DNA from 2 places in the Pseudoleptotrichia goodfellowii genome. Region 1 is predicted to be linked to the other one. Evidence: riboswitches for the same ligand, from Rfam matches in the RefSeq annotation. Region 1 holds a riboswitch; the other holds the start of a gene.
The links. Region 1 has a riboswitch for cobalamin ahead of FVE72_RS11665 (hypothetical protein). Riboswitches for the same ligand answer to the same signal wherever they lie in the genome.
Positions count from the first base shown of each region.

Region 2: another riboswitch for cobalamin. It lies ahead of FVE72_RS08850 (ABC transporter substrate-binding protein); the one in region 1 lies ahead of FVE72_RS11665 (hypothetical protein).

Region 1 is NZ_AP019822.1:2,180,220-2,186,237, reverse strand. It holds gene secY (preprotein translocase subunit SecY) at 1-192, shown strand, start outside; gene FVE72_RS10520 (COG2426 family protein) at 484-1,002, shown strand; gene FVE72_RS10515 (sirohydrochlorin cobaltochelatase) at 1,154-2,185, shown strand; cobalamin riboswitch at 2,339-2,519, shown strand; gene FVE72_RS11665 (hypothetical protein) at 2,710-2,937, shown strand; gene FVE72_RS10510 (energy-coupling factor ABC transporter permease) at 2,912-3,490, shown strand; gene FVE72_RS10505 (energy-coupling factor ABC transporter substrate-binding protein) at 3,490-3,792, shown strand; gene FVE72_RS10500 (CbiQ family ECF transporter T component) at 3,779-4,471, shown strand; gene FVE72_RS10495 (energy-coupling factor ABC transporter ATP-binding protein) at 4,464-5,270, shown strand; gene FVE72_RS10490 (cobyrinate a,c-diamide synthase) at 5,267-6,018, shown strand, end outside.
Region 2 is NZ_AP019822.1:1,805,463-1,811,480, forward strand. It holds gene FVE72_RS08835 (ABC transporter ATP-binding protein) at 1-479, opposite strand, end outside; gene FVE72_RS08840 (ABC transporter permease) at 472-1,158, opposite strand; gene FVE72_RS08845 (ABC transporter permease) at 1,290-2,213, opposite strand; gene FVE72_RS08850 (ABC transporter substrate-binding protein) at 2,235-3,800, opposite strand; cobalamin riboswitch at 3,992-4,163, opposite strand; gene FVE72_RS08855 (PTS transporter subunit EIIC) at 4,285-5,844, opposite strand.

The sequences.
Region 1 (6,018 bases):
TTTCTGGCAATATTAGGGATATTCCCTAATATATGGTTCGGATATTTTCTGCATATACCGGTATTACTCGGAGGAACAAGTTTACTTATCCTTGTAGGAGTTGCCGTAGAATTGATACAACAAATTGATTCTTATTTGGCGGTTAAGAAAATGAAAGGATTTATAAGTACAAGCGGAAAAAATAATAGATAGAATTAAAAAATGGAGCTTTAGAGCTTCATTTTTTTGATTTTTAAGAAAAATATATTTTCAGAACATTAGTAAAATTTTGAAAATAATAAGTTCTCAAAAAAATTAAAATTGTTTAACAGCAAATTATAATTGAAAGAAATAAAGGGTCATGATATAATTATCTGAAATTGGATAAAATAGAAGATAGAGTTTATCCCGAAATAAAAAAAGTGGAGTCGGAAAAGGAGTTGAGGGCTCAACTAAATATAAGAATAACAATGTTTCCGTTGAAATAAGGAGGAGTTTAAAAGAATGAAAAAACTTGCACAGTCAATAGTAGCTTTTATTGTAGGAATATTCGGAATGAATGCCGGTAAGATAATAGGAATTTTCCTGATATCGATGCTTCCTGTAATTGAATTAAGGGGAAGCATTCCTGTGGGATTTTCTCAGGGATTACCGTGGTACACAAATATGATTACTTCTATTGTAGGAAATATGCTTCCTGTACCTTTTATACTTTTATTTGTTGTAAAAGTATTTGAGTTTATGAAAAAGCATAATATAATGGTAAAATTTATCGAAAAATTGGAAAAAAGAGCATTAAGTAGAAGTGAAAGTGTTGCAAATAAAGAATTTTTGGGATTAATGCTGTTTGTTGCAGTACCTTTTCCCGGAACGGGAGCATGGACAGGGGCATTGATAGCGGCACTTCTTAAACTGAATCCGAAAAAATCTTTTTTTACAATACTGCTTGGAGTAATATTAGCAGCAGCTGTAGTAACTTTAGGTGTGTACGGAGTATTCGGATTTTTGAAAAATATGATATAATAAAAAATATTATAGAGAAAGGAGACGGGGAAGTCTTTGAAAAATTTCCCGAGTTGTAAAAATCACCAAAGCCGGAAAGATTATATATAACGGGAATGCGAGGGCAAAAACCTTTTGATATGAAAGCCCTTTAAGATAACCTCAATAAAAAATGAGCAAAGGAATATTAGTAACGAGTTTCGGAACATCTCACAAAGATACGAGAGAAAAATGTCTTGATTCGATTCAGAAAGAAGTTGAGAGAAAGTACGGAAGTGAAAAAGTCGAAAGAGCCTATACTTCAGGAGTAGTAAGAAGAATAGTCGAAAAAAAAGAGGGTATTCACATATATGATCAGGAAGAAGGTCTGAAAGCCCTTAAAGATAAAGGATACGATGAAATTATAACAATGTCTTTACATATTCTGAACGGAATAGAATATTCAAAACTCAGTGATAAATACGGTAAAATAACAAAACCTCTTTTGACAACGGAAGAAGATTATAAAAGAATAGTAAATGATGCTGAATTTAATGATTTTGAAGGTAATGACGTAATTATTTTTATGGGACACGGTTCTGAAAGTGCTGCCGATATTACGTATGAAAAATTGCAGGAAGAGTATAATAAAGCAGGAAAAAATAATGTTTTTGTAGCTACTGTGGAAGGAAAAGTAACTATTGAAGATGTTATTGAGAAGCTGAAACAGACAGATTATAAAAAGATATTGTTAAAACCGTTTATGATAGTTGCAGGAGATCATGCAAAAAACGATATGGCTTCTGATGAAGAAGATTCATGGAAAACAATTCTGCAGAACAACGGATATGAAGTAACACCGGTTTTAAGAGGAATGGGAGAATATAAACTTATTCGTGACATGTTTATGGAAAAACTTGACGAAGTATATGGGAAAAATGAAAAAAATAATACTGAATTAATTATTAAAGAGGAGGAACCTAAAATGACAAAAAGATTATACAGATCAAGAACTGATAAAAAAATAGCCGGAGTGTGCGGAGGACTTGGAAAATATTTCAATATAGATCCTACTATCGTAAGAATAGTATGCGTTATACTGATGTTAGGATGGGGAATAGGCTTATTTACTTACGTTATCGCAGCTTTTGTAATACCTGAAGAACCTATTGAAAACAATAAAAAAAATGAAGATATAATCGAAGCTGAAAAAGTGGACGATTAGGAGGAAATATAAAAAGGAGTTTATGAAGTCTGTAACTTATTAAAATCTGCAATTTTATAAAAAATAAATATTAAAACACTATATTCAAAATGGGTATAAACTTTTTAAAAGAAATTTTTATTTACCCCTTGACAAATTCTGAAAAAGTAGTATACTGTTAATAGAGTTTTAGGTGTTTTTACAAACTTAATAAGGAAATCGGTTGAAATCCGATACAGCCCCCACTACTGTGAAACTGACGAAAGTACATGAAAACCACTGAAAATAATATTTTCGGGAAGGGTACGAGTAGGATGAAGTTAGTCAGGAGACTTGCCTAATATTTATTATTTAAATTTTCTGGGAAGGGAAAGTTTGATATACATCAATAAAAATAAATCAACGGCGATTTAGTTCTATTATAATAAAGTTATACAACGGTAGTATAATCAGTATTATAGAGCTTTTGGCGTGTATTGAATTTCGGCTTTCAGCTGATTTTTTTTTTAACCTAATCAAAATTTTATTTCAAAAGGAGAGTCTAAATGAAAAAGAGAACATCATTGTTTCTTGTTTTAACAGGAATGTTTGTATTATTTGCAAACGGTTATTCAATGCACATTATGGAAGGTTTTTTACCTAAACAATGGGTAGTAGTATGGTTTATCGTATGTGTGCCGTTTTGGGCATCCAATAAAGACGCAGCAGTAAAAGATGCGGTCTGCAGTAGTATGGTTTATCGTATGTGTGCCGTTTTGGGTTATCGGGATTAAAAAAATTCAAAGTGTCTCAAAAGGAAGTGTACGTGAAAAAATGACACTTGCGTTGGCAGGGGCGTTTATATTTATTCTTTCGGCATTAAAAATTCCTTCGGTAACAGGAAGTTCGTCACATCCTACAGGAGTGGGACTTTCGGCTATATTATACGGTCCATTTGTAACTTCAATACTTGGAACTATAGTATTGATATTTCAGGCAGGATTGCTTGCACACGGAGGATTTACAACATTGGGAGCAAATACATTCTCAATGGCAATAGCGGGACCTATAGTGTCTTATCTGATTTATAAAGGACTGGCTAAAAAGAACAGAACACTTGCAATATTTTTAGCAGCAGCTGTAGGAGATTTGGCTACATATGTAGTTACATCTTTCCAATTAGCACTTGCATATCCTTCAGCAGACGGAGGAGTTATGGCTTCATTTATAAGATTCGGAATGGTATTTGCGGTAACACAGGTTCCTTTGGCTATTATTGAAGGATTGCTTACAAACGTAATTATGAACATACTTGATAAATACAACGCGAAAGAGGTGGAAGCATAATGGCTGAAAATAAAGATAAAAATGTATTCAAAAAAAATATAATTTTAGTTGTAATAATACTGTTAATAGGTGCAGTACCTCTATTTACAGTGAAAGCCGATTTTGGCGGTTCCGACGATAAAGGAGAAGAAATAATAGGAGAAATTAATCCTGATTACAAGCCTTGGGCCAGCAGTTTAATAGAAGAATTACCCAGTGAAACTGAAAGTTTATTGTTTGCATTGCAGGCGGCAATAGGTGCAGGAGTTATAGGATATGTATTAGGTTATTTCAAAGGCGAAAGAAAAAATGCTGATAGATAAAATATCTTACGGGAATCCGATTAAAGATATAAATCCCGGAATAAAGTTTTTATTGTCAATGACGACATTAATATTTTTACTTTGTACAGAGAACAAAGGAGTTATTGTATTTAATCTTGTGTTATTTAATTTGCTCCTTTTGTTCGTTGTGAAAGTAAAAGTATCGGACTTGCTGAAACTGAACTTTATTCCGGCTTTATTTATTTTAACTACTGTGATTTCTTTGTTGCTGATAAAAGCTGATATATGGTTATTTCTGCTACGTTCTTTTGCAGGACTTTCTGTAGTATATTTTCTGATTTGCTCCACTCCGATAATAGATTTGGATTATATATTCGGAAAATTGAGATTTCCCAAAATATTCAGAGAAATGTTCCTGCTCATTTACAGATATATATTTCTTTTATTCGACAATAAAGAAAAATTGCAAAACTCTCAGGAAGTAAGACTGGGTTACAGCAGTTTCAAAAACAGTATGAAATCATTCCCGATGCTGGTGGTCGCTATATTAAGAAAAACCTATTATTATAATTCCAATTCTATAAAAGCGGTAGAATCAAGACTGGGAAAAGAATTTATTTTTTCTCCGAGAAAATATAAAAAAATCGGAATTGAAGCGGTTTTTACAATATCAGTAATAATAATAAATTTATATTTGGTGGTAAGATATTATGCTTAAATTGGAAAATATAACTTTTTCTTATGATGAAGAAACTGAAGCGTTAAAGGATATATCTCTTAATATTGAAAAAGGTAAAAAAACAGTTTTTCTCGGAGAAAACGGTTCGGGAAAATCTACTGTATTTTCAATAATGAACGGACTTTTACAGGCACAAAAAGGGAGTGTATATTTAAACGGCGAAAAAGTACTACATAAGAAAAAAAATCTTGAAGAGCTTAGAAAAAAAGTGGGAATAGTGTTTCAAGATCCTGAAATACAAATATTTGCTCCTCTTGTTTTTCAGGAAGTTTCTTACGGACCTGAAAATCTGGGCTATTCTAAAGAAAAAGTAGAAAAAAATATAACAAAAGCAATGGAAGAAATTAATATACTCGATTTGAAAGACAGACCGTGTCATCATCTCAGTTACGGACAGAAAAAAAGAGTATCCATAGCTGCAATAACGGCAATGGAGCCGGATTTGCTTATTTTGGACGAGCCTACTGCGTGGCTTGATTCCAAAAATACGAAGAGTGTATCGGAAATTCTGAATAATTTTGCCGATGCAGGGAAAACCCTTGTCGTGTCTACTCATGATACGGATTTTGCCTATGATTTCGCAGACTATATTTATGTTTTGGATAAAGGTAAAATCGTAAGACAGGGAAGTCGGGATGAAGTTTTTGAAGATTTTAAGTTTTTAAAAGAATTGAATCTTAATATTCCCGCAGTTTTAAAAATAACACGTTATTTAAAAAGTAAAAATATAGACGTAAATGATTATTATACATTCTTGGAGGAGAACAACTTATTATGAAAAAAATACTTATAGCGGGAGCAATGAGCGGCAGCGGAAAAACAACATTGAGCAGTATACTTATGTCCTCTTTTGAAAATGTTGCTCCCTTTAAAGTAGGACCTGATTATATCGATCCCAGTTATCATGAAGTGTTTACAGGGAATAAATCCCGTAATCTTGATGCTTTTATGTTTGACGAAGCTACTTTAAAACATATATTTGAAACAGGGGCGAAAGGTAAAGATATAGCTGTAGTTGAAGGAGTTATGGGGCTTTATGACGGAATAGGTCATGAAAAGGATAATTTCAGTACGGCTCATGTATCGAGAATGCTTGATATCCCTGTAATACTGGTTGTAAATGCTAAAGGTATCTCTACAAGTATTGCAGCGGAAGTTTTGGGCTTTAAAATGTTTGATAAAAATGTTAAAATAAAAGGCGTTATACTGAATAACGTTTCATCAGAAAAGTTGTATCTGAATCTGAAAGAAGCCGTAGAAAGATTTACGGGAATAGAATGTTTGGGATTTCTTCCGAGAAATGAAAAACTGACTATCGAAAGCAGACATTTGGGACTGAAACAGGCTTTTGAAATGAATGCATCGGAAGAATTGGCAGAGAAAAAGGCACTATTTAAAGAGATAGCCGAAAATAATCTTGATTTAAAAAGAATATGGGAAATTGCCGAGGATTTTGAGCCTGAAAGCAGTATGGATGATTTTGAGCCGTTAAAAGAGTTGAAAGACAGATATAAAGGAAAAAGAGT
Region 2 (6,018 bases), 370 kb from region 1:
CCCGAAAACTGATACGGATAATCTTTAATTCTTTTTTCGGCAGCACTTATATTCAAGTCTTCCAAAATTTTCACAGATTTTTTATATGCTTCCTTTTTTGATATTTTTTCTTTAAATATTAAAGTTTCCGTTATCTGATCACATATTTTCCTGTAAGGATTGAGAATATTCATAGAATCCTGTAAAATCATATTTATTTTTTCCGAAGTAAATTTTCTCATATTTTTTCTGTCAAATTTAAGCAAATCTGTTTTTCCTTTGTATAAAATCTCTCCTGTTATTTCAAAATTATTTTTAGGAAGAAGTCCTGTTAAAGACAACATCAACACACTTTTTCCCGTTCCCGAATCTCCGATAACTCCAAGCCTTTCCCCTTTTTTCAAAGTAAAAGAAATATTGTCCAGAATTTTATTATTTTTATTTTCGTTTACAGTGCTTACAACGAGATTTTTCACTTCCAAAATTATATTATCAGTCATATATAGTCCCCTGTTTTATATTATTTATTTCTCTATCGTCAAACAGCCTGTTGGATACAAATGCTATAAGAAATATCCCTAAAGACGGCCATAACAGCATCATCGGATAATCAAAAAGATATATTCTGTATTGATACAGCATCGTTCCCCAATCGGGATTATTTATATCCGATCCGAGGCCTATAAAAGTAAGCGAGGCATATTGCAGTGAAATCCCGCTCATATTGTTTCCCAGGGAAGTAAATACGGGTTTTACTATATTCGGTAAAATATGCCTGAAAATTATTCTGCCGTTTCCTGCACCGAGCATTCTTGAAGCGACAACAAATTCTTTTTTCTTTATTTCCTGAACAAGCTTTTTCGTCTGATTGTAATATCCTCCTATACTTCCTATACCTATGGAAAGCCCCGCATTTAAAGGGGTCAGACCGAACTGAGAAGTTATTACAAGAGCCAGAATAAAAGTCGGTATTATCATAAATAAATCTATTAGAAAATCGGGAATTACATTTAACGGGGAATCGGTGTATCCTGTTATCATTCCCGCAAAAATCCCCGTTACAAATGAAAATGACGAAGCAATGACGATAACTTCAAGAGTTCTCATTCCTCCTTTTAATAAAAGAGAGTAAATATCCCTTCCGAGAAAATCAGTTCCTAAAATATGTTTTCCCGACATTTTCAGAAATTTTTCGTTTAAATTGATAATACCTGTATCATATACAGGAAATAAACGGAAAATTATAATAATTAAAATTAAAGCAGATAAATATACAATATATTTTTTAGAAATTTTTTTCAAAATATACCTCATTCTTTTATATCCAAATATTTCAATATAATATTAAAAAATATTTTTACCGCAATCATCCAGATAACTACTATTAATATATACGATTGAATCACATTATAATCACGATATTTTATACTTTCTACGAGAAATGTACTTATTCCGGGAATTATAAATATAACTTCAAGAACAGCCGTTCCGCCTATCACCCACGAAAACTCCGATATTACAGCCGATATAAGTCCGTAAATTACCGGTCTTGCAGCATGTCTGAATAAAACATATTTCTCTGAAAATCCTCTGCTTATTGCAGCAAGTATATATGTTTTCGTCATCTGTTCCCTAAAATGTATTCTCACTATTCTCGAAAATTTTCCCATAAGATAAAGAGATATTATAAATATCGAAAGAAAGAAATTCGACAAATCTTTATTAAAGAAAAATGTTGTCAGCTTCCATTTTATCGAGAAGAAATATATTATGATTATCGCCAATATAAATGACGGTACTGTTTGCGACATCAAAGACAATCCTTTTGTAAATCTGTCAAAAAATCCGTTTCTTTTCAAACTTGAAAAATAACCTAAAAAAAATGATAAAAAAGCCGAAATCAAAACTCCGCCTAATCCTATTCCCAATGAATAAGGCAGTCTTGCAAGCATTTCGATTTTTATATCATTTTTTGTTATAAGGGAAGTTCCCCAATTAAATTTTATGAAATTTCCTATCCATTTCAAATACTGCTCAACAAGGGGTCTGTCGAGTCCCCATTCAGCCCTGAGATTTTTAAGATTTTCAGCAGTTACGGGAACTCCTGTAGATCTCAAATAAGTTTCTTCAGGGGATGAAGGAAGCAGTCTTATAAAGAAAAACACAATAATCGATATTACGAATAATAAACATAATATTTTGACTGTTTCTTTCAATAATTGAGTATACTTCATACTGCTTCCTCCCTGTTATATCTATTTAACCGTTAAATCAGCTCTTACTATATAATAATCCGCTCCCCAGACTTCATAATCCTTAACTTTATCAGACAATCCCACATACCATATCGGATCTACAAGGAAAAGAACAGGTCTGTCTTTTTTCAATATATTCTGTGCTTCCACAGCCAATTTTATCATTTCCTGCTGATCTCCTGTAGCATCTAATTTTTTCATAACATCTTCAAATTCTTTTGAAGCATATCCTGTGTAATTGTTACTTGCTTTAGGTCTGAAAAATTGATTTAAAGAGAATGTAGGCACTCCTGTAGATGCAGTATGTTGTGCATATAGCATTATATCAAATTTTTTACTTGCTCCCACTTCTCCTATATTTTCGGAAATTTCAGTTTTTGCATCAATTCCCATTTTTTTCAACTGTGAACTCATAACTTGCATAAGAGTTACCAAATCAGGTCTTTGAGGATAAGTTACCAATGTAAGGGAAAGAGGTTTTCCGTCTTTTTCTCTTATTCCCTGAGCATTAAGTTTCCATCCTGCTTCGTCCAACAAACTTGCAGCTTTATTTACATCACTTGACACATCCGCTTTTCCTGCGAAAGGGAAATATCCCGCAAAGAATCCTGTAGGTTTTTTACCTCCGTGCAAAGAAGCTATAAGTTCATCTCTGTTTATAGCCAAATCCAATGCTTCTCTCACTTTTACATCACTTAACGCTTTATTTGTCATGTTTACAAAAGCGAAGTACTGATATCCTACTTCCATCGGTTTCAATATATGCCCTGATTTTTGAAGAGATTCTGCAAATTCCGAAGGAATCGACACTGCAATATCAAGTTCGTTACTTTCAAATGCCAATTTTAAAGCATTAGGGTCTTTAAATTCTTTTACTGTTACATTCGGTCTTTTTTCCGCATCAGGGAAATATTTGTTAGGTACTAATTTTACTTCCGTATTCGGAGTAAGACTTTCTACAGCAAAAGGTCCTGTAAATATAAATTCACCTTTATCATTTACTTTGTAAATAACATTAGTCCATTCAGCCAAAACAGCTTTCATAATTTTTGTAGGTTTTTCGGATTTTATATTAACCGTAAATTCGTCAACAGGACTAAATTTCAATGCTCCTGCAGTTCCTCTTGCTATTGCATTTTTTTCGTTTGTTCTGTTTAACCCCTCAGAAACAGCTTTTGCATCAACTTTTGTTCCGTCTGAAAATAAAATATCATTTTTTAATTTTACTTCCCATTCATTGTCACTTTTTTGACTGATAGACTCTACAAGACGAGTATCAAGTTCACCTTTTTTATTTACAAAATAAAGGTTTTCCGATATTCCGTGAGATGTCAACGCCCATCCGGTACCTCCGTCTCCCGGATCCAGTCCTGACACAACATATCCCTGTCCGACATTTACAGTCTTAACTGTTTTAGGCTCTGAAGCTCCTTTTTTATCGCCCTCGTCTTTTCCTTTAGAACATGATATAAAAACAAGCAAAACTGCCATCATCATTAAAAGTATTTTGTTCATTTTCAATTTTAAACTCGGAGCATTTGCTCCCGAATAATTTTCCTTTTTCATTATTCCTCCTAAAATTATTTTATATTAATCCGAAAAAATCGGCTATAAGAGCCGATTCAATATACAAATATTTCATATCAAAATAAAAATCTTTAAAAGACATCCCCTAAAAATACCTATGACTTCTTTCAAAAGTTCTTTTATTCTGAATTATAATAATTTCAGTATATTGAATTTCTCCTTCCAAAAAATTCGAATATATAATTCAGGCAAGTCTTCTGACTAACTTCATCCTACTCACACCCTTCCCGAAATTTATTTCAGTGGATATTTGCTTTCGTCCGTTTCACAGCAGTGGCGGCTGTATCGGATTTTAACCGATTTCCTTATTAAGTAAAAAACACCTGAACCTTTGAATTATATTATACATTAATATTTTCTTTTGTCAATAGAAAAAACGGGAGTTTTTCTATGACTCCCGTATTCTCAATATTTATATTCTTTTTATTAATTTTACAAATATAAAACTCTATCTTAAAATTTCCTACTCTCCTGTCAAACTTCCTTTGTTTAGTTTTTTAAATCTTGAGAAGAAGAATGTTAAACCAAATGCTAATCCAAATGCAGCCAGTGAAGCGATCCAAAACGACCCTCTATTTTTGGATATTGACAAAAATGCTAAAGCTAGTCCTCCTACACCTATTCCTGCCGCTAAAACATTAAAAGCAGTACATATTACAGCTCCTACTGCAGAACCTATTAATGATGCATAAAAAGGATACATATATTTTAAGTTAGCACCAAACATTGCAGGTTCTGTAATTCCAAACCATGCCGAAACAGTCGCAGATAATGAAACAGATTCCTGTTTTTTATCTTTTTTATATAGAAAATAAGTTGCAAGTACAGCTCCTGATTGAGCTATATTTGATATAGCTATTAACGGCCATATAAATGTTCCACCCTGTGTACCTGACAATTGCAAATCCACAGCTATAAATGTATGATGCAATCCTGTTATTACTAAAGGTGCGTAAGTTGTTCCAAATATCAATGCTCCTATATATCTTAATCCCGGTGTTTTAAACAAGAATTGGAATAAATTTGTTAACCATTCTCCTAATGTTCTTGCTGCAGGTCCTATAAATAATATTGTTAAAAATCCTGTTATTACTAAAGTAGCAAAAGGAACCCAAACTAATTTTAATACTTCAGGAGTTCTTTTATCAATAAATTTTTGAATATAACACATTGCTATTCCTGCAAACATTGCAGGTAAAACTTGTGCCTGATATCCTATCATCATTATTTTGGCAAACCCTAAATTCAATATATATTTTCCTGCCTCAATTCCGAAAGGATCTTTTCCCATAGGATTTTGAGCATCTTTAAATAAATGAGCATATTTTGCAGAACCGTTAATTATAATATCTTTTAAATGTACTCCTGCATCCGACAATTCTCTACTTGAAGAAATATTTCCGTAAACATAAGCATTTAACATAACTCCTGCTACCAACATAAGTCCTAATACAATTCCCAAAGCTTCATTTCCTTTGAATTTTTTAACTGTAGACCATGTTACCAATACAGGCAACATACCAAATACTGATCCTCCTATCCAATCAGTATAAAGCTTTAAATTAGCTGCTAAAGGATAAATATCCACTAAAGATTTTCCACCTAAAGATTTCATACCTTGAGATAAAAAGTTTCCAAATCCAAGCATTAACCCTCCTGCAACTAACGCAGGTATTAACGGAACGAATATTTCAGCCAAATGTGCAACCATTCTTTGTAAGAAAGGCTGTTTAGTCATTGCAGCTTTCTTAACATCTTCTTTAGATCCCGATTCAATTCCCGACACCCCGATAAAATCTTTATAGAAGTTTCCTACATCGTTTCCGATAATAACTTGAAACTGACCGGCATTTGTAAATGTTCCTTTTACAGAATCCAATTTCTGAATATCCTTAGGACTTGCTTTTGCATCATCTGCCAACGCAAATCTCAATCTTGTCGCACAGTGAGTTACACTTACTACATTCTCCTTCCCTCCGACGAGCTTTAGCAGCTCTTTCGCCTCATCTTTATAACTTTTCATAAAGTCCTCCTTCAATAAAATTATTTATAAGTAAATTTTTTTAGTACCTAATTCATACATCTTTCAAATAATAATTTTTGTTTATTTTTTAAAATCTGTTTTTATAACATTTCCAAATTACATTGTATATACTATTTTTCAAGTAAAACTACATGATTATTCTTCATAAAAATT